3 regions of the Caulobacter sp. HJHS_5 genome follow, and region 2 is predicted to be linked to each of the others. Evidence: predicted binding sites of a transcription regulator. Region 2 holds the regulator's gene; each other region holds the start of a gene.
The links. The regulator LexA, encoded in region 2, represses DNA repair genes until DNA is damaged. The targets are predictions, from matches to a motif close to ATGTTCNCNANNTGTTCT.
Positions count from the first base shown of each region.

Region 1: the regulator LexA is predicted to act here: its motif matches at 2,685-2,702, upstream of recA (recombinase RecA).
Region 3: the regulator LexA is predicted to act here: its motif matches at 8,144-8,161, upstream of ACFLIT_RS04785 (ATP-dependent helicase).

Region 1 is NZ_JBWZNC010000002.1:345,583-355,471, reverse strand. It holds gene ACFLIT_RS05345 (M28 family metallopeptidase) at 1-746, opposite strand, end outside; gene ACFLIT_RS05340 (S1C family serine protease) at 829-2,079, opposite strand; gene ACFLIT_RS05335 (hypothetical protein) at 2,280-2,615, shown strand; gene recA (recombinase RecA) at 2,807-3,871, shown strand; gene alaS (alanine--tRNA ligase) at 4,096-6,732, shown strand; gene ACFLIT_RS05320 (endonuclease III domain-containing protein) at 6,729-7,448, opposite strand; gene ACFLIT_RS05315 (hypothetical protein) at 7,496-7,975, opposite strand; gene ACFLIT_RS05310 (glycosyltransferase family 17 protein) at 8,055-9,812, opposite strand.
Region 2 is NZ_JBWZNC010000001.1:485,413-495,301, reverse strand. It holds gene ACFLIT_RS02590 (hypothetical protein) at 1-133, shown strand, start outside; gene gltA (citrate synthase) at 232-1,512, opposite strand; gene gltX (glutamate--tRNA ligase) at 1,580-2,980, opposite strand; gene ACFLIT_RS02575 (ComEC/Rec2 family competence protein) at 3,078-5,159, shown strand; gene lexA (transcriptional repressor LexA) at 5,167-5,853, opposite strand; gene trpC (indole-3-glycerol phosphate synthase TrpC) at 6,006-6,782, opposite strand; gene trpD (anthranilate phosphoribosyltransferase) at 6,775-7,788, opposite strand; gene ACFLIT_RS02555 (anthranilate synthase component II) at 7,793-8,383, opposite strand; gene ACFLIT_RS02550 (hypothetical protein) at 8,458-8,691, shown strand; gene ACFLIT_RS02545 (DUF1259 domain-containing protein) at 8,803-9,690, opposite strand; gene ACFLIT_RS02540 (response regulator) at 9,864-9,889, shown strand, end outside.
Region 3 is NZ_JBWZNC010000002.1:233,107-242,995, forward strand. It holds gene ACFLIT_RS04720 (YnbE family lipoprotein) at 1-72, shown strand, start outside; gene ACFLIT_RS04725 (YdbL family probable chaperone protein) at 85-456, shown strand; gene ACFLIT_RS04730 (hypothetical protein) at 420-596, opposite strand; gene ACFLIT_RS04735 (TrmH family RNA methyltransferase) at 585-1,262, shown strand; gene otsB (trehalose-phosphatase) at 1,553-2,329, shown strand; gene ACFLIT_RS04745 (alpha,alpha-trehalose-phosphate synthase (UDP-forming)) at 2,329-3,732, shown strand; gene ACFLIT_RS04750 (glutathione S-transferase family protein) at 3,839-4,471, opposite strand; gene ACFLIT_RS04755 (DUF2171 domain-containing protein) at 4,539-4,772, opposite strand; gene ACFLIT_RS04760 (DUF4169 family protein) at 4,874-5,053, shown strand; gene ACFLIT_RS04765 (hypothetical protein) at 5,119-6,372, shown strand; gene ACFLIT_RS04770 (hypothetical protein) at 6,372-7,613, shown strand; gene ACFLIT_RS04775 (ribbon-helix-helix domain-containing protein) at 7,624-7,836, shown strand; gene ACFLIT_RS04780 (hypothetical protein) at 7,833-8,063, opposite strand; gene ACFLIT_RS04785 (ATP-dependent helicase) at 8,185-9,889, shown strand, end outside.

The DNA.
Region 1 (9,889 bases), on a different contig from region 2:
GCGCCCTGGGCCGGATCGAAGGTCGCCGTATAGAGCCCGTCCGGCGTTTCGCGCAGGCTCGCGTCGGCTAGGAACATTCCCGCTCCCTTGGCCAGGACGGTCGCCCGCGTCCAGGGAATCTCCGCCTGCCTGGGCGGGGTGATGGCGATCACCCCCACCGCGCCCATCTGGGCCAGCACCTTGTTGCGTTCGTTGCGCGCGCTGGCTTTTTCCGTGCCGGGCAGATCGGCCGGGCCGCCGGCGATGGCCACCACGATCTTGCCCTTCAGGTCCAGGCCCTTGAAATCGTCATGGCCGCGCTCCGGCATGTGCAGGCCGTAGCCGACGAACACCAGCGGCGCGTCCACCGCCTTCGGCCGCGGCGCGCCGCCGGCCGCCACGGTCAGGTCGACGCCGACCTTCAACGTGTCGGCCGTCCCATCGGCCTTGGTCAGGGCGGCGGTCGAGGCCGCCTGGTCGACGATCTGCTCGCGGAAGCTCACCCGTTGGGTGAAGCCGCCCTTCTCGCCGGCCGGCGTCAACCCTTCCGCCTTCATCCGCTCGATCACATGGGTTTCGGCCCGCCGATAGCCCGCTGTGCCGGTCTGCCGCCCCTCGTTGGCGTCGTCCGCCAGGGCCGCGATGTCGTTCCACCACCGCGCCGCCCGTTCGGCCCGCGAGCCTCCGGCCTGGGCGTGAACGGACGACCCGGCGGCCAGCATGGAAACGAGAGCGAGGGCGGAAGCGAAGCAACGGGCGCGTGTCATGCAACGACGCTAGCAACGGCCCGTCGGCGGCGCCTAGGCCGGGCCGCGCCCGGGAATGCAGAATCCTGATTTCCGCCACCGCCTACTGCAGACCGAGGAAATCCAGCGCATCTCCCGCCGGGATGAACAGGTTGAGTCCCTGCATCGCCTCGTCGCGCCCCAAGCCGAGGACTGTCAGGCCCAGCACCTCGCCCTCCTTGTTCACCAAGGGCCCGCCGCTGTTGCCGGGATTCACCGCCACATCGCTCTGAATGAAGTTGTAGCCCTCGAAGATGCGGTTGCTGGTCGAGACGATGCCACGCGTCACCGTGCCCTGCAGCTTCTCGTCAAACGGCGCCCCGATCGCATAGACCTCCAGGCCCAGGGCCGGCGCCTCGCGATGGAGGGTCAGCGACAGGCGGCCCCGGCTGTCGGTCTTGATCAGGGCAACGTCGCGGCCCTTGTCCTCGCGCAGCACCTCTCCCACCGACTCCAGCCCGTCGCTCCAACGGATCTTCACGTATTTGGAGCCGGTCGTGACATGCTGGTTAGTCAGCACGTAGCCGTCGGGGGAGATCAGGAACCCGCTGCCGTGGCCATTGCCCGCCATCACCGTCACCACCGAACCGACGACGTCGGTGAGAGCCGCCGGCTTCGCGGTGGGCTTGGCGAAGACAATCGGCGGACGATCGACCTTGGCCACGGCTTGGCCGACAGTCGGCGTGTTTGCGGGCGAGCCGATGGCGATCGCGCGGAACGCCGGCGCGTTGATCAGCTCCTTCACGTTCTCGCCAAAGGCCCCGCGCCACACCTGCATATGCCCGCCCGTCACCGGCGACTTCAGGTATACGCCCCCGGTCGTGGTCACCTTGGCCACCACTTCGCGTTTCAGCCGCGAATAGATTTGCCATTCCACCGTCATCTGGGCCGAGCCCTTGACCCGCTGGTCCGTGGCGACAACCCCCACCCACGGCATGCAGATATCCATCTTGATGTCGGTGATCAGGCCGCCGATGGCGTACTCGGCGCTGCCTCCGCTGTCGGCTTCGAACAGATTGTTGTTGTCGCCGGCCACCTTGAAGCCGGCCCCGCTCATCTGAGCACGGAACTCGGCGTCGATATCCCTATCGAGTTCGTTGGCGTCGCCGTCCCAAGACAAAGCCGACCTCGTATAGCAAAGCAGGCCGACGGCCATGCTGCCCCAACTCCGCCCGCCCGGAATGCGCGTCACGAGCTTGGCGAACTGGAACGGCTTGGCCACCTCGCCCGCCCCTATGGGCTTCACTATCAACGGGGGCAGATCCGCAGCCTGTGCGACGCTCCTCGTCGCCAACGCCAAGACAATCGAAGTCACGACCAAGACAGTACGCATGACATTCACCCCCACCCAAGGTTGAGCGAACAATGTGTGAACTCGCGGTGGAGATCAAGAGCCAAGCTTTGCCGCCGCGCCCGAAAAATCGCCGGGACTTCCCGCCGAGCGGGAACGCTTGGGCCGTTCCCACATTGCCCTCTTTAAAGCCGAGTTGCGTCGGCGCGGACGAGGAGGGCTCAGTGACCGACTCCAATCGTGGCTCCGGCGACGGGACGGCCAAGCTGACCCTCGTCTCCGACCTCACCCCGCTCTACGACCTCGGCCGCAAGCCCGAGACCACCGCCGAGCGGGTGCGTCGCCTCCAGGCAGAAGCTCAACTTCTGGCCCGCGAGCAGGTCGAGGCCCTGAACCTTCAACTGGAGGCCGCGATCGCCGTCGCCGCTGACATCGTCCGTGGCGGCGAAGCTTATCCGGTGGGTATTCGTGAGCAGGCCGACCGCCTCGTTCACGACCTTGAGGCCCGCGTCCAAGGCTTCCGCGTGATCATGAGCCGCGCGCCCGAACCCAAGCTCTAGCGATCCACGGCCAGCCGGGTGCCCGACGCGGGCTCACGTCAGTTCCGGTCGCACACCTCGGGACGACCGTGAACATCAGCGGAACATTGCCCTTGCCAATTCCGGAACAAACCGGATACGAATTGTCCTGTTCGACACGGGTCGGACGGAGCCGCGGCGGGCGGCGGAATCGTGGGATAAGGGCAAATCCAATGAATCAGGCGGCATTGAAGCTCGTGGGCAAAGAAGACGCAGACAAGTCGCGGGCGCTGGAAGCGGCGCTCGCTCAGATCGACCGGGCCTTCGGCAAAGGTTCCGTCATGCGGCTGGGCGAGAAGACCCACATGGAGGTGGAGGCGGTCTCCACCGGCTCCCTCGGCCTCGACATCGCTCTCGGCATCGGGGGGCTGCCCAAGGGCCGCGTCATCGAAATCTTCGGTCCCGAAAGCTCGGGCAAGACCACCCTGGCGCTGCACGTCGTCGCCGAGGTGCAAAAGGCGGGCGGCGCCGCGGCCTTCGTCGACGCCGAACACGCGCTCGATCCGGCCTACGCCAAGAAGCTCGGCGTCAATCTCGACGATCTGCTGGTCGCCCAGCCCGACACTGGCGAGCAGGCTCTGGAGATCACCGACACCCTGGTCCGGTCCGGCGCCATCGACGTCATCGTCATCGACTCGGTCGCGGCCCTGACGCCGAAGGCTGAAATCGAAGGCGAGATGGGCGACAGCCTGCCCGGACTGCAAGCCCGCCTGATGAGTCAGGCCCTGCGTAAGCTCACCGGTTCGATCGGCAAGACCCAGACCCTGGTCATCTTCATCAACCAGATCCGCCACAAGATCGGCGTCATGTACGGCAGCCCGGAAACGACCACGGGCGGCAACGCCCTGAAGTTCTACGCCTCGGTTCGTCTCGATATCCGCCGCACCGGTTCGGTGAAGATTCGCGATGAGATCATGGGCAACAACGTCCGCGTGAAGGTGGTGAAGAACAAGATCGCTCCGCCGTTCCGCGAGGTCGAGTTCGACATCATGTACGGCGAAGGCATCTCCAAGCTCGGCGAGATCATCGACCTGGGCGTCAAGGCTGGCGTGGTCGAGAAGTCGGGCTCCTGGTTCTCCTTCGATAACCAGCGCATCGGCCAGGGCCGCGACAACGTGCGCGAATTCCTCAAGAAGAACCCGGATATCGCCGCTCAGATCGAGAAGGCCGTGCGTGGCAACACCGCGGTCATCGAGGAAGAGCTTCTGGTCGGCCCGACCGAGGGCGAAGAGGAATAGTTCGAGCTGCGCTCGCGGACAGCCCGGTCGGCCCTGCCGGCCGGCGGCTCCCGCCCGTGCCGCCGCGCCACCCCAACAGCGCCGGCTCCTACCCGCGAGCCTGAGGACGCCCGGCCCCGCCGGGCGTCCTTTTCCTTTGAGCCGACTGCCCGCCTTGGCTACAGAACCCTTCGAAACCATCTAGCGTCTCGCGCGCCGCTTTCCGCGCGCCTTACGGATTCCCGATGCCGAGCCTCAACGACATCCGCAGCGCCTATCTCGATTTCTTCGCGGCCGCCGACCACAAGGTCACGCCCTCCGCTCCCCTGGTGCCGCAGTCGGACCCGACCCTGCTGTTCGTCAACGCGGGCATGGTGCCGTTCAAGAACGTCTTCACCGGGGCCGAGACCCCGGCCAGTCCGCGCGCGGCCTCGTCGCAGAAGTGCGTCCGCGCCGGCGGCAAACACAACGATCTCGACAATGTCGGCTACACCGCGCGTCACCACACCTTCTTCGAGATGCTCGGCAACTTCTCGTTCGGCGACTATTTCAAGGACCGCGCGATCGAGCTGGCCTGGACGCTGCTGACCAAGGAGTTCGCCCTCCCCAAGGACAAGCTGCTCGTCACCGTCTACCACACCGACGACGAGGCGGCCTCGCTGTGGAAGAAGATCGCCGGCTTGCCCGACGAGAAGATCATCCGCATCCCCACCTCCGACAACTTCTGGTCGATGGGCGACACCGGCCCCTGCGGCCCCTGCTCCGAAATTTTCTACGACCACGGCCCCAGCATCTGGGGCGGCCCGCCCGGCAGCGAGAGTGAGGACGGCGACCGGTTTATCGAGATCTGGAACCTGGTCTTCATGCAGTTCAACCAGCAGCAGGACGGTTCGCGCGAACCTCTGCCCAAGCCGTCGATCGACACCGGCATGGGGCTGGAGCGGGTCAGCGCCGTGCTGCAGGGCGTACATGACAACTACGACACCGATCTCTTCAAGGCCCTGATCGCCGCCAGCGTCGAGGCCACCGGTGTCGCGGCCGAGGGCGAGGCGGCACCCAGCCATCGCGTCATCGCCGACCATCTGCGTTCGTCGTCGTTCCTGCTGGCCGATGGGGTTTCCCCGTCCAACGAAGGGCGCGGCTACGTCCTGCGCCGCATCATGCGCCGCGCCATGCGTCACGCCTATCTGCTCGGCGCGCAGGAGCCCCTGATGCACCGTCTGGCCCCGGCCCTGGTCGAGCAGATGGGCGTCGCCTATCCCGAGCTCGTCCGCGCCCAGCCGATGATCGTCGAGACCCTGCGCCAGGAGGAGGAGCGCTTCCGCACCACCCTCGGTCGCGGCCTCGGCCTGCTCGACGAAGCCACCGCCGGCCTGGCCGAAGGCGGCGTCCTCTCCGGCGACGTGGCTTTCAAGCTCTATGACACCTACGGCTTCCCGCTCGACCTCACCCAGGACGCCGTGCGCGGCAAGGGCCTGACCGTCGACACCGAGGCCTACGACGCGGCCATGGATCGCCAGCGCCAGATGGCCCGCGCCAACTGGGCCGGCTCCGGCCAGGCCGGCCAGGCCGCCGAATGGTTCGGCCTGCGCGACCGGTTCGGCGCCACCGAATTCCTCGGCTACGAAACCACCGAGGCCAACGCCGTCGTGAAGGCGATCATCAAGGACGGCGCCGAGGTCGAGTCCGCCGGCGCCGGCGAGCGCGTGCGCCTGCTGCTCGACCGCACCCCCTTCTACGCCGAGAGCGGCGGCCAGGCCGGCGACGTCGGTGAAATCCAGTCGCCGGGCGGCGTCTCCAGGGTGCTCGACACCGTCAAGGAAGCCGGCGACCTCTTCGTGCATGACGTGGAAGTTTCGGGCTCCCTGAAGGTCGGCGATGCGGTCACCGCCTCCGTCGATCCGCAAAATCGCCTGACCACCCGCTCGAACCACTCGGCGGCCCACCTGGTGCACGCCGCCCTCGCCCACGTCCTCGGCCCGCACGTGGCGCAGAAGGGTCAGTTGGTTGATGGCGATCGTATGCGCTTCGACTTCAGCCACGGCGGCCCGCTCACGCCGGCCCAGCTCGACGCCATCGAGGCCGAGGTCAACGCCGTGATCCGTCAGAACGTCCCGGCCGAGACCAAGCTGATGGCTCCCCAGGAAGCCATCGAAGCCGGAGCCATCGCCCTGTTCGGCGAGAAGTACGGTGACGAGGTGCGCGTGCTCACCCTTGGCAAGTCGCTCACCGACGAGACCAAGGCCTATTCGGTCGAACTCTGCGGCGGCACCCACGTCGCTCGCACCGGCGACATCGCCTTGTTCAAGATCGTCGCGGAGACCGGCATCGCCGCCGGCGTGCGCCGTATCGAAGCCCTCACCGGCGAAGCCGCCCGCCGCTACCTGCTTGATCAGGCCGCGGTGTCCAAGACCCTCGCCGAGCAGTTCAAAGTCCCGGTCGCCGACGTCGCCGCTCGTGTCGAGGCGCTGGAAGCCCAGCGCCGCAAGCTCGAAAAGGACCTCGCCGAGGCCAAGCGTCAGCTCGCGACCGGTGGCGGTGGCGCGGTTGAGATCGAAACCGTCGGCGGCCTGCCCTTCATCGGCCGCGTCCTCGACGGCGTCGGCGGCAAGGACCTGCGTCCCATCGCCGAGACCTTCAAGAAGCAGGCGCCCGACGGCGTCGTCGCCCTGGTCGGCGTCGCCGACGGCAAGGCGGCGGTCACCGTCGCGGTCAGCGGCGGGGCGCAAGGCAAGGCCAGCGCGGTCGATCTCGCCCGCGCGGCGGTCACCGCCATGGGCGGTCAGGGCGCCGGCGGCAAGCCGGACTTCGCCCAGGGCGGCGCCCCGGACGGCTCCAAGGCGGCCGAAGGCCTCTCGGCCATCAAGGCCGCCCTCGGCTAGACCCTCGGCCTGAACGCCAGCACCGAGGCGCCCTCCACGCCGCGCCTCGGGCAATCCTGCGCCAGCGGGCAGACGTGGCAACGCGGCTCCGCATGGCTGCAGGCCTGCTGCCCGAGGATCTTCATCAGCCAGTGCAGCTCCAGCAGGTCGTCCGCTGTCCAGGCGTTGGGCATCGCATCAAGCAGCACCGCGTGAGCCTTGATGCTGTCGCAGCCCCAACCGACCAGACCAAGGCGTCGGGCGACCCGATGCACATGGGTGTCGACGACGAACGTCCGCATGTTCAGTCGGCTGAAGTTCAGTACGCTGGCCGCCACCTTCGGCCCCACACCGGTCAGGCCGCGCAGCCAGGTCGAGGCGGCCTCGACGCTGTGCTCGGCCAGGAAGTCCAGGCACAGCTCCCCGCGATCTCGCCGAATCTGCCAGAGCGCCAGAGGGATCTCCCGCGCCTTCTTTTCCGAATAGGTCACGCCGTCGATCAACGGCTCGACGGCGCCCGCCACGGCGAGCTCCGTCCAATCGGGGAACGTCGACGCCAGGCGCATGAACGCCGACCAGGAAACCGCATCCTGCGTGCGGCCGCCCAGGATCGAGCGGACGAGTTGAGAGACCGGATCGAGCCGATCTGGACCGCTCGCTTGAACGCCGAAGGTCGCGCGCAAACGCTTACGCACGACGACGATGCGGTCTTCGCCACAATCGAGATCGAGCGACATCTGCATGTCGCCACGATAGAACAAATAGCGAACTTGCGGAAGCGCCCCTAGGCTTCGTCGCCCCCATCCTTGGGCAATCGAATGGGCCGAATGCTGAAGGCCGCCACCTCGTCCTTCCGCTCCTGGCGGGTCATTTCATGCAGCGGTGGCGCGGGCGGATCGCCCTGGCGCACCATCAGGTGGGCATGGGTGCAATAGGTGTCCCACTCCCGGCGAAAGTCGTCCGCTTGCGAAACGCCGTCGATCAGCACTCGCCCGCCGCCCTGGCCGACGAAGCGTTTGAAACCGACATAGGCGCCCGCGCTGTTGCGCGGATTGAACGAGCCACAGATGCGCCCGCCATTGGCCCAGACCGCTCCCCAGACCACCGTCCATGGATCGACCATGCTGTTGTTGAGCGAAGTCATCACCTGATTGCCGGCCACGCGCACCAGCTCAGCCAGGAAAGCGTCCTCCTGAGCCTTGCCCATGCCGCAACTCGCCGTCAGCGTCGCCGCAGCAAGGCTTGCCCAGACCGTCCAGCGCATTCCACCCCCGCCTTGTTTCCGGCGTCGGAACGTTCACCGCCAACCGGCGGCGGCGCAATGCTTTTTCTCGGCGAGCTCCCTAGAGGATCAGATCGCGCAGCTCTTCCTGGCTTTCGCGGATGCCGCTCGGAAAGCTCTCGTCGATCTCGCAGCGCGCCCAGCCCTCTTCGAAACGGCCTTCGCGGATGCCTTCCAGCATCGCATTCACGCGCTTGAGCTTCCGCACCTTCTTCTTGTTGCGCTCCTGGTGCGCATAACCCGTGAACTTGCGTACGAGAGTCTTGGCGTCGCCCATGGAGGTGAAGTGCCAGCCGGCGCGCGGTATGAAGTTCCAGGCTTTGGCCGGCCGGCTGAGGGTGAAGCGGATGTAGCTCGACCCGAACTTGGCCAACTGGTCGGCGGTACAGATCACCCCCGTATGCCCATCGTTCTTCGGATTGCCTGGCTGGGCCTCGTAATTGAAGAAGTAGCGGTAGGTTTTCATCTTCAGGGCGATCAGCCCGACCTCGAACTCAGCCACCGCCTCCCGGCGCACGATCTCGTCGCTGTCGGTCAGCAGCACGATATCGTCCGGCGCCCAGAAGCCATCCCCCAGCGCCTCGATCGCCATGTCCCTTTGCCAGCAGTCACGCGCCCAGGCGCTGTCCACATGGTCGGGAAAGGCTTCCAGCTTCACATGGCGAATCTTGTCGCCCCACTCGGCGAACTCGGCCTTGCGTTCGTCGAAGCCGCAAGCCTTGGGGCCGCCCATGAAGGTCTGCGCCGCCTCGACGATCACGAACAGGTCCACCCAGTCCGCCATCTCGCGCAGGCGGGTGTCCAGCATGGTCATTTCGTTGTTGAACGGGACCAGATTGATCACCCGCCGCCGTTCGCCGCTCTTCACCCGAGACGGCGCAAACTTCACCGGCCGGCGATTCAACACGTCTTCGCCGCAGAAGCGGGCCAGGGCCGAACGGATGTCATGGTCCCGGTCGAAGCGCGACGACAAGGCCCCAAGTTCGCGGATCGCCTGCGCGCGGTCTCCTGCCGCTTCCGCCGCCAGGGCGCTTAGATAGGCGAGATTGCGGCCCTCGGCGGGCGCGTTCCGCCGCGAGGCGATCGCGCGCGCCGCTTCCGGCGCGTCCGCCCCCAAGGCGCGTTCGATCTGAACAGCCGCCAGGTCTTCGCCGTCGGGCGCTACGGCTTCGAGCAGAGCGGTCAACCCCACCGCCGCTTCAGGCGCGACCTGCATCGCCGCCCGCGCCACCGCGCCTATCGCGGCTGCACTCTCGGGGTCCGCGGCCGGACCTGTCTCCGCCATCCGGCGCGCCATGGCCGCCGCCAAGGGGCGGGCGCCGAGGGCCAAGGCCTCCCCAACAAACTCCGCCGCTTCAGTCCAGGTCGACGCGCCTTCCAGCGCGGTAAGCCGCTCTAGCCGCGGCGCCATACGCCGGGGCTCCTTGGCGCCGCTCAGCGCCGCCGCCTTGGCGTTCGCGGCCCGCGCCTCCGCCAGCCGGCCAGCGCCCAGCAGCGCCTCGCCCCGGCGGTACCAATAGACTGTGGTGCTTTCGAGTTCGGGCATCGGCTCGGCGAACAGCGCCAGGGCGCCCTCGTAGTCTTCCAGCGCGACAAGCGCCTCAGCGAGGCGAAACAGGTCCTTGTTGTCCGCCCTCCCCTGTTCCTGCCGCACGCGATAATTCGCCGCCACCGCCGGGAGATAGCGCCACTCCCAGGCCGTCGCCCCCTGACGCTCGAAGCGCGGGTAGTCCTCGGCGAACATGGCCGCGTCGCGGATCAGAAGGCGCTGGTAGGTCTCACGATAAAGGGCGGCGATGTCGTCGCGGTAGTCGTACATTCGGAACGCGGTCTCCAGACCCGCGAGAGATAACAGCCGCCGCCGGGAGGGAAAACCCCGCCACGAGCCCGCTCGGT
Region 2 (9,889 bases):
CTACACCCCGCCGCCCGACCCCGACGCGCTCCCCGGCTACCCCGTCGGCCTGCCCGGCGAGCTGCCGCCAGACCGGGGCCGCCGCCGCCCCGCGCCGCTGCCTCCGCGCAACTACACCCACGGCTTTGACTGAAGCCGCGCGCACCCATGCCTTCTCGATCGGCGCCCAAAACAAAACCCCGTCGGACTGGCGTCCGACGGGGCTCTGAAACCGTGAAACCGGCGACGGCCTTAGCCGCGCTTGTCGACCGGGACGAAGTCGCGTTGCGTCGCGCCGGTGTAGAGCTGGCGCGGGCGGCCGATCTTGCGGCCGGGATCTTCGAACATTTCCTTCCACTGGCTGATCCAGCCCGAGGTGCGGGCCAGGGCGAACAGCACGGTGAACATCTCGGCCGGGAAGCCCATCGCCCGCAGGGTGATGCCCGAGTAGAAGTCGATGTTCGGATAGAGCTTGCGGTCGATGAAGTAGGGATCGCTCAGGGCGACCTTTTCCAGCTCCATGGCCACTTCCAGCAGCGGGTCGTTGATGCCCAGCTGGCCGAGCACTTCCTTGCAGGTCTTTTCCATGACCTTCGCGCGCGGGTCGAAGTTCTTGTACACGCGGTGGCCGAAGCCCATCAGCTTGTACTTCTTGTCCTTCACGCCCTGGACGTATTCCGGGATGCGATCGACGGTGCCGATCTCTTGCAGCATCTCCAGCGCTTCCTGGTTCGCGCCGCCGTGGCTCGGGCCCCAGAGGCAGGCGATGCCGGCCGCGATGCAGGCGAACGGGTTGGCGCCCGAAGAGCCGGCCAGGCGCACGGTCGAGGTCGAGGCGTTCTGCTCGTGGTCGGCGTGCAGGATGAAGATGCGGTCCATGGCGCGGGCCAGCACCGGGTTCACCTTGTACTCCTCCGCCGGCACGGCGAAGCACATGTGCAGGAAGTTCTCCGAGTAGGAGAGGTCGTTGCGCGGGCTCACGAACGGCTGGCCGATCGAGTACTTGAAGGTGCGGGCCGCGATGGTCGGCATCTTGGCGATCAGGCGGTGGGCCGAGATCATCCGCTGCTTGGGGTCGTCCACCTGCACGGCGTCGGCGTAGAAGGCCGAGAGGGCGCCCACGGCGCCGGTCATCACCGCCATCGGGTGCGCGTCGCGACGGAAGCCCTCGAAGAAGCGGTCGAACTGCGCGTGCAGCATGGTGTGCCGCGTGATGGTGTTCTCGAAGTCGGCGTATTCGGCGGCCGTCGGCAGGGCGCCGTTCAGCAGCAGATAGGCCGTCTCCAGGAAGTTCGACTGCTCGGCCAGCTGGTCGATCGGATAGCCGCGGTGCAGCAGAACGCCGGCGTCGCCGTCGATGTAGGTGATCTTGCTCTCGCACGACGCCGTCGACGTGAAGCCCGGATCGTAGGTGAAGACGTCCGCTTCCCCATACAGCTTGCGTACATCGACCACGTCGGGGCCCACGGAACCCTTCATGATCGGCAGATCGTACGACTTGTCGCCGATCGTCAGAGAAGCCTTATCGCTCATCCCCGAAATCCCCTCGTAGACACAAAACGCAACACGCTTTCGCTATGCGGCATGGCCTTATAGCGCTTTAGCTGCGGTGCGAAAGAGCGTCCCGTATACGATTAAGACTCTCCGCCCGCGTCAGGGCGGCCAAGGTCTTGCCCAGGTCGGGCGCTGGCGAGCCGCCGGTCAGGATACCGCGCAAGGGCGGGCCGATCTTGCCGAATCCGACGCCTTCGGCCTCCGCGAAGGCCTTCAGAGCGGCTTCCAGCGTCGCGGCGTCCCAGTGATCTTGCGTCTCAAGATGCGAGAGAAGGCGGCCGAGGCGGTCCCGTGTTTCGTCGGTCAGCAGGCCGCGGGTCTTGTCGTCGACCGCCAGCGGCCGGGCCTTCAGCAGGAAGGCGCACTGGTCGGCCAGTTCCGGCAGCGTCTTGGCGCGGTCTTTCAGGAACGGCATCGCCGCCTCGATGCGCACCTTCTGCTCGGCCGTCGGCGCTTGGTCGCGGCCCTGCAGCACGCCGTCCACCAGCCCGGCGAGGCGGTTGTCGGCGGCCGCGCGGATATAGTGGGCGTTGACGTGGGCCAGCTTGTCCCAGTCGAGGCGGGCCGCGCCCTTGTTGACGTCGGCGATGTCGAACCAGGCGATGGCCTGCGCGTCGCTGAAGATCTCGTCGTCGCCGTGGCTCCAGCCCAGGCGGGCCAGGTAGTTGCGCAGCGCCTCGGGCAGGTAGCCGAGCTCGGCGAAGTCGCCCACCGCCTGGGCGCCGTGCCGCTTCGACAGCTTGGCGCCGTCCGGGCCGTGGATCAGCGGGATGTGGGCGAAGGCCGGGACCGTCCAGTCCAGCCCGGCGTAGAGCAGGCTCTGGCGCGCGGCGTTGACCAGGTGGTCGTCGCCGCGGATCACGTGGGTCACGCCCATGTCGTGGTCGTCGACCACCACGGCCAGGTTGTAGGTCGGCGCGCCGTCGGAGCGCAGCAGCACCAGGTCGTCGAGGTCCTTGTTGGCGAACCGCACGTCGCCCTGCACCAGGTCGGCGACCACGGTCTCACCGTCCAGCGGACCCCGGAAACGGATGACGTGCGGCTGGGCTTGGTCGCCGTCGTCACGGTCCCGCCAGGGCGAGCGCAGGGCGTGGCCGGCGGCCCTCGCGGCGTCCCGCGCGGCCTCCAGCTCGTCGGCCGTCATCCAGCAGCGATAGGCGCGGCCGGCGTCCAGCATCCGTCGCACCGCTTCGCGGTGCCGGTCGGCGCGGGAGGCCTGGTAGACGACCGGGGCGTCCGAGGTCAGGCCCAGCCAGTTCAGCCCCTCGAAGATGGCGTCGACCGCCGCCTGGGTGGAGCGTTCGCGGTCGGTGTCCTCGATGCGGACCAGGAAGCTCCCGCCGGTGTGGCGCGCATAAAGCCAGTTGAACAAGGCCGTGCGGGCGCCGCCTATGTGCAGGTAGCCGGTGGGGGAGGGCGCGAAGCGGGTGACGACGGGGGAGGACATAGGCGGGACGACCGGTTCGGGGAGGGCGGCTCAGAAGGGCTGGCCTCTTAGCACGGGCCTTTCGTGGAAACCTAACCTCCCAAGTCTCTGGGCCGCCGTGCGCGCGGAGATCGAGGCCCAGGCCGAGCGCTGGACGCTGTGGAGCCCCGTCGCCTTCGGCCTCGGCGCCGCCGCCTATCTCAAGCTGCTCGCCGAGCCGCCGCTGTGGGCCGTGCTGGGGCTCGCCCTCGTGGCCGCCTGCCTGGCGTTGGCGGCGCAGCGCTGGTCGCCGTGGCGATCCTTGGCCATCGCCCTCGGCCTCGTGGCCTTCGCCGCCGGCGGCGTGCTGGCCGGCAAGGTCCGGACCCTGAGCGTCGCCGCGCCCGTCCTCGCCGCCGACGACCAGCCGCGCATCGTCGAGGGCTGGGTGGTCGATGTCCTTAGCCCCGGCGCCTCGGGCGGGCGACTGCTGATCGCCCCGTCCCGCATCGGCGACCTGCCGGCCGAGGCCGTCCCGCACCGCGTGCGGATCAGCGTCGGCGCCGACTCGGTCGTCGGGCCCGGCGCCTACGTCCGCATCCGCGCCATCGTCGGCCCGCCGCCCGGGCCGGCCGCGCCGGGGTCCTACGACTTCGCCCGCGACGCCTTCTTCGACCGCATCGGCGGCTCCGGCTTCGCCCTGGGGCGGCCCCAGGTGTTCGACGCCCCCGCGCCGACGGCGGCCCTGCGCTGGGTGCTCGGCGTCAACGCCGCGCGCTGGAGCCTCGCCCAACGGATCGTCGAGCGGATGGGGCCGGAGACCGGCGGCATCGCCGCGGCCATGGTCACCGGCCACGAGGCCTGGGTCTCGCAGGAGACCACCGACTCCATGCGCGCCTCGGGCCTGGCGCACATTCTCTCGATCAGCGGTCTGCACATGGCCATCGTCGGCGGCTTCGTGTTCGCCGCCGTGCGCCTGGGCATCGCGGCGTGGCCGTGGCTGGCCCTGCGCGTCGACGGCAAGAAGTGGGCGGCGGTCGCCGGACTTGGAGCCGTCGGCGCCTACCTCGTGCTCTCGGGCGCGCCGGCCCCGGCCGAGCGGGCGGCGATCACCGCCTCCGTGGCGTTCCTCGCCGTGCTCGCCGACCGGCGGGCGATCAGCCTGCACGCCCTGGCGCTGGCGGCCCTGGTCATCCTCTTGATGCAGCCGGAAGCGGCGGCGACGCCCGGCTTCCAGATGTCGTTCGCGGCCACCGCCGCCCTCGTGGCCCTGGCGGAGGCGTGGCCGACGCCGGCCAGGGAGATCTCCGTGCCCTGGCCGATCCGCATCGCCCAGGGCTTCGGGGCCTGGCTGGGGATCAGCATCCTCGCCAGCCTGGTGGCGGGCCTGGCCACCGGGCCGTTCGCCCTGCAGCACTTCAACCGCGTCGCCGTCTGGGGCCTGCCCGCCAACCTGCTGGTCGCGCCGCTGTCGAGCTTCGTGTTCATGCCGGCTCTCGCCATCGGGGCGGTGCTGGAGCCGTTCGGGCTGGGCGGGCCGTTCCTGACCGTGGCGGGCTGGGGCATTGGCGCGATGAGCGCCATCTCCGACTGGTTCGCCAAGGCGCCGTTCGCCCAGATCACCGTGGCGAGCGCGCCGTCGGCGGCGCTGGTGGTGGCGTTCCTCGGCCTGATGTGGCTCTGCCTGTGGCGCGGACGGCTGCGGTGGCTCGGCCTGCCGCTGGCCTTCGCCGTCAGCCTGTGGCCGAGGCCGCCGGCGCCCGACGCCTGGATCGCCTCGAACGGCGCCAGCGCGGCGGTGCGGGTGGGCGAGCAGGCGGTGCTGCTGCGGCCGGACGTCAGCCGGTTCGGCGTCGACCTGTGGAGCCGGCGCCGCGGCCTGACCATCGATGAGACCGCCCCGGGCTTCGACTGCGGGCGGATGGCCTGCACCCCGACCACCGCGCCGACCGCCCTGGCCGCGTCATGGGGCAAGCGGACGCCCAAGGCGGCGGAGATCGAGCGCCTGTGCGAGACAGGCGAGATCGTCAGCCTACGAGGGCCGGCGCCGAGCGAATGGCCGGCAGTGTGCGAGGGCAAGCTGCGGTTGACCGGCGAGGACTTCGCCCGGGGCGGGGCGGCCGAGCTCTATCGGACGGCGGGCGGCTGGCGGATCGTCTGGGCCCAGACGCTGAGGGGCCGCCGGCCGTGGACGGCGGCCGCCTCGGAGGACGACGGCTAGCGCCGGATCAGTGGTAACGGCGGATCAGGCCGACGAGCTTGCCCTGCACCTGAACCTGGTCCGGTCCGAAGATGCGGGTCTCGTAGGCGGGGTTGGCGGCTTCCAGGGCGATGGAGGCGCCTTTGCGGCGCAGGCGCTTCAAGGTGGCTTCCTCGCCGAGGATCAGGGCGACGACAATCTCGCCGTTGTTGGCGTTGTCGCCCTTGCGGATCATCACGAAGTCGCCGTCGAGGATGCCGGCGTTGATCATCGAGTCGCCCTGCACCTCGAGGACGTAGTGCTCGCCGGCGCCGAGCATGCTCTCGGGAACCAGCAGGCGGTCGCGCTCATGCTGGATGGCTTCGATCGGGGTGCCGGCGGCGATCTTGCCGAGGATCGGCAGCTCGCGCATGTCATTGGCCGCGATGGCGGCGCCGGTGTTCTCGACCATCTTCGGCGTGAAGGCGCCGCGACCGCGTGGCGGGGCGGCGGTGGTGGCCTGCTGCGGCAGCTTGACCACTTCCAAGGCCCGGGCCCGGTGGGGCAGGCGGCGCAGGAAGCCGCGCTCCTCAAGGGCGGTGATCAGCCGGTGGATGCCGGACTTGGACGCCAGATCGAGCGCCTCCTTCATCTCGTCGAACGACGGCGAGACGCCGGTTTCCTTGATGCGCTCATGGATGAACATGAGCAGCTCGTGCTGTTTGCGGGTGAGCATCGGCAAGGCCCTCGCTGCGAATCTCTGTGTCGATGACTGTAGCGGAACAAACCGCAAACGTCGAATTCGTTCTCTAGGCGTTCTGTGGTTAACGCCGTCTTACCAAGGGTCGGCCTGGAACATCGGCGTCGAGAACAATCAGAGAAAAAGGCTCAGGCGAGCAGCGCCCGGGTCGCGGCGGTCACGTCCGCCTGGCGCATCAGGCTTTCGCCGACGAGCATGGCGCTCGCGCCGGCGGCGGCGCAGCGGGCGACGTCGGCGGGAGTGAAGATGCCGCTCTCGGCGACCAGAAGGGCGTCGGTGGGCGCCATTGCGGACAGCTTTTCCGTCCAGGCCAGATCGACCTCGAAGGTGCGCAGGTTGCGGTTGTTGATCCCGACGAGGTCGGCGCCGAGGGCGTTGGCGCGCTCCATCTCGGCCTCGTCGTGCACCTCGACCAGGGCGTCCATGCCGAGGCGCAGGGCTTCGGCGTAGAGGTCGGCGGCCAGGGCGTCGTCGACCATGGCCATGATGATCAGGATGGCGTCGGCGCCGAGGGCGCGGGATTCGGCCACCTGCCAGGGATCGACCAGGAAGTCCTTGCGGATGGCCGGCAGGTCGACGGCGGCGCGGGCGGCGACGAGGAAGCGGTCGTCGCCCTGAAAGCTGGGCGCGTCGGTTAGCACGGAGAGGCAGCTGGCGCCGCCAGCGGCGTAGGCCTGGGCCAGCGACGGCGGATCGAAGTCGGCGCGGATCAGGCCCTTGGAGGGCGAAGCCTTCTTGATCTCGGCGATCAGGGCGAGCCGGCCGGGGGCGGCGTCGCGGGCCAAGGCGGCGCGGAAGCCGCGCGGGTGCGAGGCCTCGGAGACGTCGACGGTCGGGCGCGCGGCTTTGCGGACGGCGATGTCCTCGCGCTTGTAGGCGGCGATCTTGTCGAGAATATCAGCCATTGGTGGCCTCGATCAGCAGGTCCAGGGCGGCGCGGGCGCGGCCGTCGTCGATGACGGCTTCGGCCAGTTCGACGCCCTCGCGCAGCGTCTCGACCTTGTCGCCGACCAGGAAGGCGGCGGCGGCGTTCAGCAGCACGATGTCGCGATAGGCGCCCTTGGCCCCGCCGAGCAGGGCCTCGATGGCCCCGGCGTTGACGGCCGGGTCGCCGCCGGTGAGATCGGACAAGGCCGCGCGCGGCAGGCCGACGGCTTCCGGCGTGATGGTGAAATGGCGCACGGCGCCGTCGCGCCATTCGCTGACGTGGGTCTCGCCGGTGGTGGTCAGCTCGTCCATGCCCTGGCCGTGAACGGTCCAGGCGCGGGTCGCGCCGAGGGCGCCGAGCACGCGGGCCAGCGGCTCCAGCAGGCGCAGGTCGTAAACGCCGAGCACCTGGCGCTTGGCGCCGGCCGGGTTCGATAGCGGGCCCAGCAGGTTGAACACCGTGCGGAAGCCGAGTTCGGCCCGGATCGGGGTGACGTGGCGCATGGCGCCGTGGTGGGCCGGGGCGAACAGGAAGCAGATGCCGGCTGTTTCCAGAGCTTTCAGTTGGGCTCCAGGACCGGCGTCGAGCTTGACGCCGAGGGCCGCCAGCACGTCGGACGAGCCGGAGCGGGAGGAGAGGGCGCGGTTGCCGTGCTTGGCCACCTTCAGCCCGCCGCCGGCCGCCACGAAGGCCGCGGCGGTGGAGACGTTATAGGTGTGCAGGCCGTCGCCGCCGGTGCCGCAGGTGTCGATGACGTCGAACGGATGCTCGAGCATCACGGCGGCGCGGCGCATGGCGCGGGCGCTGGCGGTGATCTCGCCGACCGTCTCGCCGCGCAGGCGCATGGCGGTGAGGGCCGCGGCCACCTGGGCCGGGGTCGGCTCGCCGCGCAGGCAGGCGGAGAAGAAGGCGTCGGCGTCGTCTTCCGACAGGGTCGCGCCGTCGGCCAGCTTGGCCAGCAGGGGCTTGAAGGCGTCGCTCATGGGTTCAGGCGTCGGCGAGGCGCTTCACGCCGGCCAGCTCCAGGAAGTTGGCGAGCAATTGGTGGCCGCCTTCGGTGGCGATGGATTCCGGGTGGAACTGCACGCCATGGACGGGGCGGGTTTTGTGCTGGAAGCCCATGATCTCGCCGTCCTCGGTCCAGGCGGTGACCTCCAGGTCGTCCGGCAGGGTGTCGCGGCTGACGGCGAGCGAGTGGTAGCGGGTGGCCGTGAAGGGGTTGGGCAGACCCTTGAAGATGCCCGTGTCGGCGTGGTGGATGGCGCTGGTCTTGCCGTGGAGGATCTCCTTGGCGCGGACCACGTCGCCGCCATAGGCCTGACCGATGGCTTGGTGACCGAGGCAGACGCCGAGGATCGGCAGGTCGGCCGGGGCGCCGCGCAGCAGAGGCAGGCAGATGCCGGCCTGGTCCGGCGTGCAGGGGCCGGGCGACAGCAGGACGGCTTCCGAACCCAGGCCCAGGGCTTCCTGCACCGACAGGGCGTCGTTGCGGCGCACGACCGTCTCGGCCCCCAGCTCGTTCAGATAGTGGACGAGGTTGTAGGTGAAGCTGTCGTAGTTATCGATGACCAGGATCATGGGCCGAACCTTTCAGGCCGTGTTCTTTGGGGTTCCGCGTCGCGCGACGCAAGGGCCTGGGTTAGGCTCGGCCCATGGCGATGACCGATTCCGCCCTCGATCCGGCGGCCGTAAGCTACATCCGCGGCCTTCTGAAGCCGCCCCTGCAGAAGGACGGCCGCTGGGCCGCCTTGGCCGCCGCGGCGTTCGCCGCACTGGCGGCGATGGCCTTCGCGGTCTCGATGATCCTGGCCCCGCCGACGACGACGCGGCATCTGCCGGCCGAAAGCGAGAGCATCACCCTGAGCATGACGCCGGCGGTGCGGTAGAGAGCGAACCCGTTCCGACGGCGATGCCGAGTGCGAAGGGTGTCAAGGCGCACAAGTCTGCGTGCGAGCGCGGGCTCGCCTTCCGAATTCGAACGGGGGTGCAACGTGAGGTCAGCCTGGCTTGGCGGTCTTGACCCTGTCGAGCGCGGCTCGAAGGCCGGTCGCCAGGGTCTTGGCGTCGGCATTGGCCCAGAAGTGCATGAAGAACAGACGCGGCTCGTCATCGAGCATGTGGTTGTGCAGGGCCGTGACCTCGATGCCGTTGGAGCGCAGCGCCCTGATGACCGGGTTCACCTCGTCGGCGGTCAATACGAAGTCGCCGGTGATCGCCGCCTTGCCCTGGCCGGTGGGCTGGAAGTTGATGGCGATGGCCGAACCCATGGCGGTCGGCGCCGCCATGCCCCCGACCTTCGGCGTCTCGGCGCGCGGAATGTTGAACTGAAGGACCCCGCCGTTGGACGCGCCCTTGGCGCCGAGCGCCTGCTCGATTCCGGCGACGTCGAAATCAAGGGGCGCGGGCGGCGCGGCGGAGGCGGGGGCGGGCGCGGTGAAAGGCGTGCCGCTCTTCGCCAGGGCGGCGTGAATCGCTGTCGCCAGCTTCACCGGATCGCCGTGGCCGCCGATGTGCATGTACATGGTCGAGGGCGTCGAACGCAGCAGGTGGTTGTGCAGGGCGGTGATCTCCAAGCCCTGCTCGATCAGCGCCGACATCACCGGATTGACCTCGGCGTGGGTGAGGACGAGGTCGCCCATCACCATGCTCTCGGCGCCCATGTCGTCGAAGGCCACCCAGGAGCCGAGCGCCAGCGTCGGCTTGATGGCGACGCCGTCGAGCGTGACCTGCAGGTCGGTGCGCGGCAGGCCGACCCGATAGACGTTGCCGGTGACCGTGCCGGTCTTGCCGAGCGCCTTGCCGACGGCCGCCCAGTCGGCGGCCATGACCGGCGAGACGAGCAGGGCGGAGATGAACGCGGTCGCGGCGATCAGGCGGGATCTCATGGCGGGCCTCCGTCGGGATGCGACGGAGGCGGGCTCCGGTCGCTCTTGAAAACACCCCTGCAGTCTGCTCGCGAAGTTTAAGGCAGTTTTAGAGGGCGGCGCCGGGGCGAAGGGCTCTTAAAACAGCCATAAAACGAACCGCGCCCTATCGCGTTTCGAAGCTGCGAGGAGCCATGCGTCTGTTGGTCGTCGAGGATGA
Region 3 (9,889 bases), on a different contig from region 2:
GACGCCGACGTGCGCGTGCGCCTTGATCAGGACGTCAAGTCGCTGATCCAGCAGAACCCGAACCTGTTCTAAGGGGGACCAGAGATGCTCCGTCGTACTTTCCTGACCGCGGCCGCCGCCGCCTCGCTCGCCCTGAGCGCCGGCGCCTTCACCGCCCCGGCCATGGCCCAGACCGCCGCCACCAAGGCCCTCGTCGACGCCGCCAAGGCGGCCGGCACGGTGGGCGAACAATCGGACGGCATGCTCGGCTTCGTGGCCGGCGGCGGCGACGCCGCCCTGCGCGCCGCGGTGGCCGAGATCAACGCCGGCCGCGCCGCCGTCTATCGCGAGGCCGCCGCCAAGAGCGGCGCCAGCCCCGAAGCCGCCGGCGCCTCGGCCTTCACCACCGTGATCCAGGGCCGCCTGAAGGCCGGCGAGTATTACAAGAACGCCTCCGGCGCCTGGGTGCGCAAATAAGCTCTGAGGTTCTGGCCCGGGTCATCCCGATCGATGATCCGGCCGATCCGCGGGTCGCCGCCTTCCGCGACATCAAGGAACGCGACCTGATCGGCCGCGAGCGCCGGTTCATCGCCGAGGGCCAGGTGGTGCTCGGCCATCTGCTGCGCGCCAAGCGTCACCGGCCGGCGGCGCTGCTGATCGCGGCTCACCGCGTCGAGCGCCTCACGGAACTGATCGCCGAGGCGCCGCCGGAGACGCCGGTCTATGCGGCCGGCCAGGCGGTGATCGACGCCATCGCCGGCTTCCATCTGCATCGCGGCATTCTCGGCCTCGGCGAAACGCCGAGCGACCGAAGCGCCGACGAATTGCTGGCCGGCCTGCCGAAACAGGCGCTGGTCGTCGCCGCCAGCGGCATCGGCAATCATGACAACATCGGTGGCCTGTTCCGCAACGCCGCCGCCTTCGGCGCCGACGCCGTGATCCTCGACGAGACCTGTTGCGATCCCCTGTATCGCAAGGCGTTGCGGGTGGCGGTGGGGGCGAGCCTGGTGGTCCCCTATGCAAGGGCCGCCGACCCGGCCTCAGCCCTGCAAGCCGCGGGTTTCACGGTCTTCGCCCTGTCGCCCGGCGGCGCGATCACTCTGTCCGAGGCGCGGCCCGGCCCGCGCACGGCGATCCTGCTCGGAGCCGAGGGGCCGGGACTGGCGCCCGAGGTGCTGGCCCGCACAACCACGGTGCGCATTCCGATGCAGTCGGGATTCGACAGCCTGAACGTCGCCACGACCAGCGGGGTGGCGCTGCATCATTTCAGCCAGTATCGCTGATATTTGAATATCGCGCGTGAACGCGGTTAGAAACGCGAGGTTCCATCTCGCGTGATATGACGTCTCTGTGAGATGTTGTGACGCCGGATGGGTAGACTCTGGCGAGCTAACGTCCTAAATTTTCCGCGAGCTGTGGGGCTGTGATCGAACTTCTTTCGGCACGGTGCGCTCAACATCATCCCCTGTGGCGTGACCCGGGGGCGCAATACTGATGTTTGGTTGTTGGCCCGTCGCCAGGGCGTAACGCAAGGTCTATACGTGACATATCAAAACGGGGGCTTGGCCCCACGATGACTGTTGTCTCCTTTCTTGAACCCAAGCCGGCCGATCGCCTGGACGCCAGCGGCGCGGCTCTGTTTCTCGACCTCGACGGCACCTTGGTCGCCATCGAGGATCGTCCGACCGACGTGCAGGCCGACGCAGCCTGCATCGACCTGCTGCGCCGGGCGCGCGACCGGCTGGGCGGGCGCCTGGCGGTGCTGAGCGGTCGGCCGGTGACGGAGATCGACACCATCCTTCAAGGGGCGGTGACCGATGTCGCCGGCGTGCATGGGCTGCAGATGCGGACCGCCCGCTGGGGCCTGGTCGCCGAGCCGGCGCACCCGGGCGTCGCCGAAGCCGCGGAGCTGTTCGACGATTTCGCCGCCGCGGATAAGGGTCTGATCGTGGAACGGAAGGGGCCCAGCGTGGCCTTGCATTACCGCCTGACCCCCGACGCGGGCGAGGCGGTGGTGGAGTTCGCCGAGCGGGTCGCCTCCGACGCCGGGCTGATCGTTCAGCACGGATCGATGGTCGCCGAGCTGCGGACGCCCGGACCCGACAAGGGCGCGGCGCTATCCCGCCTGATGGCGCATCCGCCGTTCGCCGGGGCCCGGCCGATCATGATCGGCGACGACCTGACCGACGAAGCGGCCTTCATCGAAGCCCAGCTGCGCGGCGGCGTCGGGGTTCTCGTCGGCGGCGACCGGCCCACGGCCGCAGTCGGCCGGCTCGACGGTCCGTCCGCCGTGCTCGATTGGATCGACAGGAGCCTGGGCTCCGGCGTCTTCGACCTGGAGGACGTGTGATGGGCCGCCTGATCGTCGTATCCAACCGGGTCAACCCGCCGCAGGACCCGTCGGTCGCCACCGCCGGCGGACTGGCCATGGCGCTCGCCGCCGCGCTCCGCGAATACTCCGGCATCTGGTTCGGCTGGAGCGGGCGGACGGTGGACGAATACACCGGCCAGCTTTCGGTCTCGAAGGTCAACGGCGTGACCGTGGCCACCGTCGACCTCGAGGCGCAGGAGCACCACGAATATTACAACGGCTACGCCAACCGCACGCTCTGGCCGCTGTTCCACTACCGGCCGGACCTGACCGCCTACGAGCGCTCGTTCGACGCCGGCTACGCGCTGGTCAACCGCCGCTTCGCCGAGGCGCTGATGCCGCTCATCGAGGCGGACGATTTCATCTGGGTGCAGGACTACCACCTGGCGAACATGGCGCGAGAGCTGCGCGGGCTCGAGGTCGCCAACCGCCTCGGCTTTTTCCTGCACATTCCCTGGCCCGCCCAACGCCTGCTGATCACCCTGCCGCGTCACGCCGACCTCGTGAGCGCCTTGCTGGACTACGACCTGATCGGCTTTCAGACCGAGGATTCGCGTCAGGCCTTCCTCGACTACATCACTGGCGTCGCCGAGGGCGCCGTCTCGCCGGACGGCGAGGTTCGCGCCTTCGGCAAGACCGCGCGGACCGGCGTGTTCCCGATCGGCATCGACACGGCGGAGTTCGAGGCGGCCGCCGGCTCGCCGACGGCGCTGGAAGCCTATGAGCGCATGGTGACGAGCGCGGCCGGACGCCAGCTGCTGCTGGGCGTCGACCGCCTCGACTATTCCAAGGGCCTGGAGGAACGTTTCCTCGCCTATGAGCAGCTTCTGACCGATCACCCGGACCTTCGCGAGCACCTGTTCCTGCTGCAGATCGCGACGCTGAGCCGGGAAGAGGTCGACGCCTACCAGGATCTGCGGGCGCGACTGGACACCGTGAGCGGCCGGATCAACGGCGCCTACGCCACGGTGGACTGGGTGCCTCTACGCTACGTGAACCGCGCCTACCGTCGCGACGAGCTGGCCGGCCTCTACCGTGCGGCCGATATTGGCCTTGTGACCCCGTTGCGCGACGGGATGAACCTGGTGGCCAAGGAGTTCGTCGCCGCGCAGGATCCTGATGACCCGGGCGTGCTGATCCTTTCGGAGTTCGCCGGCGCGGCCGAGCAGCTGAAGGCGGCGCTGATCGTCAATCCGTTCAGTCGCGAGGATGTCGCCGAGGCGATCCGTCGAGGGCTTTCGATGCCGCTGGCCGAGCGCCGCTCGCGCTGGCGGGAATTGATCGACAATGTCCGGCGGGAGGACGTCGCCGCCTGGCGCGACCGTTTCGTCGAGGCCTTGCGCGGCGCGCCGCCGCAGCCGGCGACCCTGGCCGTCGCCTAGAGCCTTTAGGACCAATGGAATCCCCTGGTCCGCTGAAAAGGCTCTAGTTCAAATGTTTAGAGCGCGTTTGGCGGGCGAAACCGCGTACACTTTCGCCCAACGCGCTCTAGCCGTCGATCCAGTCGATCAGGCCCTCGCGGGCGTGGACTTCGCGCAGCGACGGCATGGCGCGCATGCGGTTCACATAGGCGCCGAGGTGCGGCCAGGCGGTGGCCGGGCGCTGCATGTTGCGCGACCAGCGGGTAAGCATGGTCAGCAGGAAATCGGCGGTGGTCAGGCGCTCGCCGAGCAGGAAGGGGCGACCATCGGCCAGCTGGGCGTCCATGCGGTCCCACACCGCCATGACGCGTGCGCCCTGCGCGGCCTGGGCCGCGGCGTTGTCGGCGACCTCGGCCGGATAGAACCAGCAGCGGAAGGCCGGCATCAGGGTGTTTGTCAGGTGCATCATGGTCTGCAGCCAGGGGCCCCGTTGCGGCGAGCCCGGCGGCGGGGCGAAGCCGGCCTCGGGATGACGCTCGGCCAGCAGCATCAGGATGGCGGCGGTCTCGGCGACGGGGACGCCGTCGACCACGAGCGTCGGCACGGCGCCGGCGGGGTTAAGGAGCCGGTACTCCGGCTTGTCTTGATCGCGGGCGACCTTGAGGTCCAGCTTCACCGTCTCGAACGGAACGCCGAGCTCGATCAGCATCCAGTGGACCGCGAGGCTGGCCGTGCTGGGCGCGTAGTACAGCCTGTACATGAAAAGACCCCCCATCCCGGCCGGATGAGGGGTCGTTTGCGACGATTGGATCGTCAGCTCAAGCCGCTTAGTGCTTCTCGCGCCATTGAGCCTTGGCGGCGTCCTTGGTGACGTTCAGGTGGACGTGATCGTCGACGTGGTCGACCCACGACAGGGGGATCATGTGGTGCTTGAAGCCGCCGGCGATATCCATCTTGGCGAGTTCGATTTCATTGCCGAGCACATGGTCCACGCGGCCGACGTGTCCGCCGTCCGAGCCTTTGACTTCCATGTGTTCGCGGATCTGGGTGGTGGGTGTCATGAGGGTCTCCACGGGGTTAAGCGGGCTGCGCGCCCGTCGAGGCCTAACGATTCAGCTCCTGAGGGGTTGCCCTACGGCGAGCGGGGTCTAGGCTCGCGGGCATGGGCGATGTCGTGAATCTCAACCGTTTCCGCAAAGCCAAGGCGAGGGCCGAGAAGGCCGGCGCCGCGGAGGCGAACCGCGCCAAGTTCGGCCGCACCAAGGCTGATAAGTCGATGCAGGACGCCGAGCGCGAAGCAGCGGAGCGCACTCTCGACGGGGCCAAGCGCGACGACGACTGATCGATCCGCAGGGCTTGCCACGGCCGGCCGGGCTGGGCAGAACCGCCGTCTCTGCGGGAGGAAGCGTGTCGTCGAACTGGAGTCGCGAGCGGCCGATCCATGTGATCGCCACCGGGCCGGGCAAGCATCTGTTCAGCCACCTGGGCGACCCGCGCGTGCAGATGTTGAAGGCGACCAAGCAGCTTCGCACGCCGCCGCGGGTGTTGGTCATGCCGCTGCAGAGCCGCACGGCGTTCGACGACGCCAAGGCCAATGTGCACCCCGACACCTGGAAGCGCGTGGCCGAAGGCCAGGCGACCCTGGTGTTCGACATGTCGGGCGAGGGGGAGCCTCATACGGCCGAGCGCACCGCGGCCCTGCACAGTTTCGTCGAAGGTCTGGCGATCTCGCCCAGCCGCTGCGCCTATGTGACTCAGGATCGCAACTATGGCCGGGAATACGCGGCGCACCTCGGCGATCCGACGGCGCCGGCCCTGCGGGTGCTGAACTACGACTATTACATCAAGCGGTTCTTCCAGCGGTACGAGACCACCGGCGACGAAGCGTTCGAGGAGCGCCTGGCGGCTTTCCGGGCGCGGACCTCGGTGCGGGAGCGACGGTTCGTCTGCCTCAACCGCGCGGCGCGGTCGAACAAGCTGTTTTTCCTGCTGGCCCTGCTGCGCGACGGCCTGTGGGACCGCGGCTTCATTTCGTTCTCGGGTTTCGACAAGGCGGCGAACCAGTACGCCAAGACCGCCAAGTTCATGCTCCGCGAGATGCGGGCGACCCCGGGTTTCGAGGATCTGACGCGGGACCTCACGCCCTTCATGGCGGACCTGGCCGCCAAGGGGCAGGTGGTTCTGGGGCGACGGGAGGACCAGAGTCTCGACGACTTCCTGCTCACCGTGACGCTGGGCGAGCACAACCTGCCGGAGCGGCAGCGGTCGTGGTTCACGGTGGTCAATGAGACGGAGATCACCGGCCCGCACCGCATCACCGAAAAGCCGTTCAAGTCGTTGATCGACTTTCACCCGACCATCGTGATCGGCAACGGCGGCGCCCTGCCGTTGATCCGTGAACTCGGCTTCCGCACCTTCGACGGCTATTTCGACGAGACCTATGACGCCGAGCCGGATGCGCGCGCGCGGTTCGACGCCGTCTACGGCCAGGTGCGGCGGCTGTGCGAACGCGACGAAGCCGAACTGGCGCGGATGGAGGCCGAGGTCGCCGAGACCCTTTCGTTCAACGCCGAATGGGGGCTGAAGCGCCTGCCGGCGGTGTATCGCGACGCCGTCGACCCGCGCTTCGTCGACAGCGTGATGGCGGGGGTCGAGGCCTGATGGCGGCGCATCACCCGAAGCACGCGGGGCCGATCCATGTCGCCTGCGCGGCCAAGGGCGGCCGCCACGCCTTGGACCACCCCAGCGACCCCCGCGTCCGCCTGGAGTTCGACGCCTGGCCCGACATCGTCATGCTGCCGGCCGCCCGGGAAGCGGTGCTGAAGACCAGCGCCGAGCTGGTCTCGCCGGAAATCCGCCAGCGTATCGTGGCCCGGCGGACCGTGCTGGTGCTCGACGCCTCGGGCGAAGGCCCGGCGTTCACGCCGCAACTGGCCGCGACGATCCACCGTTTTCTGCGCGACCTCGCCGTGCCGGCGAAAAACGTCGCCTACCTGACCCAGAACCGCGACTTCGAGGCGGCCTATCGCGAGTGGTGCGGGCCGGGCGTCAGGCCGGTGAAGGTGGTCGTGCACGACGACTACCTGAGCCGATTTTTCCTCGATCACGCCGGGGGCGGTCGGGAGACCTTCGCCAAGCGCCTCGCCGGCTTTGAAGCGCGCCCGCCCGAACGCGAAAGACGCTTCGTCTGCCTCAACTATTCGATCCGCACGGCCAAGGTGCTGCTGCTGCTTGCGATGGTGCGCGACGGTCTGTGGGATCGGGGATTCATCAGCTTTCCCGGTTTTGACGCGGCGAAACATGTGCGGGCGGTGCGCAAGCTCGCCATCGAACGCGACCTGACGAGAATCCCCGGCCTGGAAACGTTGGGCGAGGCGCTGAAGCCGTGGCTCGACGCCCTCGACGCCAAGGGGGCGAGCCTGCTGGGGGCGCCCGCGGGCAGTTCGAAACTCAAGTCCGTGGCGGAGGATTCGGCGCTGGCGGAGTATGATCGCGCCTGGTTCTCGCTGATCAACGAAACGGAAGTCGTCGGCACGCGCCGGGTCACGGAGAAGCCGTTCAAGGCCCTGGCCAACTTCAGCCCGCTGCTGCTGTGGGGCAACCCGGGATCGCTGGCCCTGATCCGGGACTTCGGCTTCAAGACCTTCGGCGGGCTGATCGACGAGTCCTACGACGCGGAATCGGACCCCGCACGGCGGTTCGAGGGCATCTCCGGCGAGCTGAAACGGCTCTGCGGCCTGCCGGAGGAGGAACTCGCCAGGACCGAGCGCGAGCTTGCCGACACCCTGGCGCACAACGCCGACCGAGCGCTTGTGCAGATGCCGCGCATCTATCGCGACGAGATCGAGCCGCGCCTGGTGGACGCCGTGCTGGACCTCGCCGTGAACCGCGCGGCGGCTTAGGATCCGGAGCATGGCGGTGCTTCGCAAACGCTCGATCAACCTGGCGGGGCACGCCACCTCCCTGGCGCTGGAGCCGGAGTTCTGGGCGGTGCTGGACGCCGCGGCGGCCGAGGACGGCCGCAGCCTGGCGGCCCTGATCGGCGGCATCGATGCGCTGCGGGGAGAGCGACCGCTGGCCTCCGCGTGCCGGGTGTTCGCCTTGCAGAAGGTGCAGACGCCTTAGCGGGGGGTCGGCAAGGGCGTCGGCATCGGCGCGGGGTTCGGCATCTGCGACGGCGAGGGTAGGGCCGGGGTCTCGGGCAGGGCGAGTTCGGCGCGCATGGAACCGGCGCTGTCGCGGGCGTAGAGGTAGGCGATCACAAGCGCGGCGACGACGACGGCGATCGTGAGGATCGCCAGGGCGACGCCGTCGTTCCTCAATTTGTGCCGGTCGGCTGTGGGACTGGACATGGGCATGGCCTTCCTTACCCATGAAAACGAGACGCGGAGGGGTGGGGTTCCTGGTCGCGGGGTCTTAAGTCGGCGTCGCGCCGTGCTACATATGTTCTCTTGCCGAATCCGAGAGCTTTGAGTGTCCGACCTGCCGTCCCCCCGTATCTCCGACCTCGCCCGCGTCGATGGCGCCGCGTCCTACCTTGAGGGCCTGAACCCCGAGCAGCGCGAAGCCGTGGAGACCGTGGAAGGCCCGGTGCTGGTGCTGGCCGGCGCGGGCACGGGCAAGACGCGGGTGCTGACCACCCGGCTGGCGCACATCCTGGCGACGGGGCGGGCCCGGCCATGGGAATTGCTGGCGGTCACCTTCACCAACAAGGCCGCCCGCGAGATGCGGGAGAGGATCGGCCATCTGATCGGCCCCGCGGCCGAGGGCCTGCGCTGGGTCGGCACCTTCCACTCGGTGGCCGCCCAGATCCTGCGTCGGCATGCCGAGCTGGTTGGGCTGAAGTCGAACTACACCATCCTCGACACCGACGACGGCGAGCGGCTGCTGAAGCAGCTGATCGAGGCCGAGAACATCGACGCCAAGCGCTGGACGCCCAAGCACCTGGCCGGGCTGATCGACCAGTGGAAGAACCGGGGCTGGACGCCGGACCGCCTGCCGGCCCACGAGGGCAAGGAGTTCGCCAACGGCAAGGGCCAGGCGCTCTACAGCCAGTATCAGGAGCGCCTGCGGGTGCTGAACGCCTGCGACTTCGGCGACCTCCTGCTGCACAACATCACGATCTTCACGTCCTCGCCGGACGTGCTGGCCGACTACCACAGCCGCTTCAAATACCTGCTCGTCGACGAGTACCAGGACACCAACGTCGCCCAGTACCTGTGGCTGCGCCTGCTGGCGCAGAAGAGCCAGAACGTCTGCTGCGTGGGCGACGACGACCAGTCGATCTACGGCTGGCGCGGGGCGGAGGTGGACAACATCCTGCGCTTCGAGCGCGACTTCCCGGGCGCCAAGGTGATCCGCCTGGAGCGCAATTATCGCTCGACCGAGCATATCCTGGCGGCCGCCGCCGGACTGATCAGCACCAACAAGGGGCGACTCGGCAAGACCCTGTGGACCGAGGCCAAGGGCGGCGAGCAGGTGCGCGTGCGCGGGGTCTGGGACGGCGAGGCCGAGAGCCGGCTGGTGGCCGACGAGATCGAGCGCGCCAAGCGGGCGGGCCGCAAGTACAGCCACATGGCGATCCTGGTGCGCGCCAGCTTCCAGATGCGCGCCTTCGAAGAGCGCTTCCTGATGCTGCAGATCCCCTACACGGTGGTCGGCGGCCCGCGCTTCTTCGAACGGGCGGAAATCCGCGACGCCCACGCCTATCTGCGGCTGATCCAGTCGGAGGACGACGACCTGGCCTTCGAGCGGATCGTCAATGTCCCGCGCCGGGGCATCGGCGACACCACGGTGCAGAAGCTGCTGCAGGTGGCGCGGGCCAACGGCGTCTCGGTGGTGCGCGCCGCGCGGGAGCTGGTGAAGACCGACGAGCTGCAGGCCCGCACCCGCACCCAGCTGGCCAACTTCCTGCGCGACCTCGACCGCTGGCGCGCGGCGAGGGAGACCCTGCCTCATGCGCGCCTGACCGAGACCATTCTGGAGGAGAGCGGCTACACCGACGCTCTGCGCCTCGACAAAGGCCCGCAGAGCCAGACGCGGCTGGAGAACCTGAAGGAGCTCGTCCAGTCGATGGGCGCCTTCGACACGCTCGAGGCCTATCTGGAGCACGTATCGCTGGTCATGGACCTCGACAAGGGGGCCGGCGAGGACTCGGTGTGGATCATGACCCTGCACT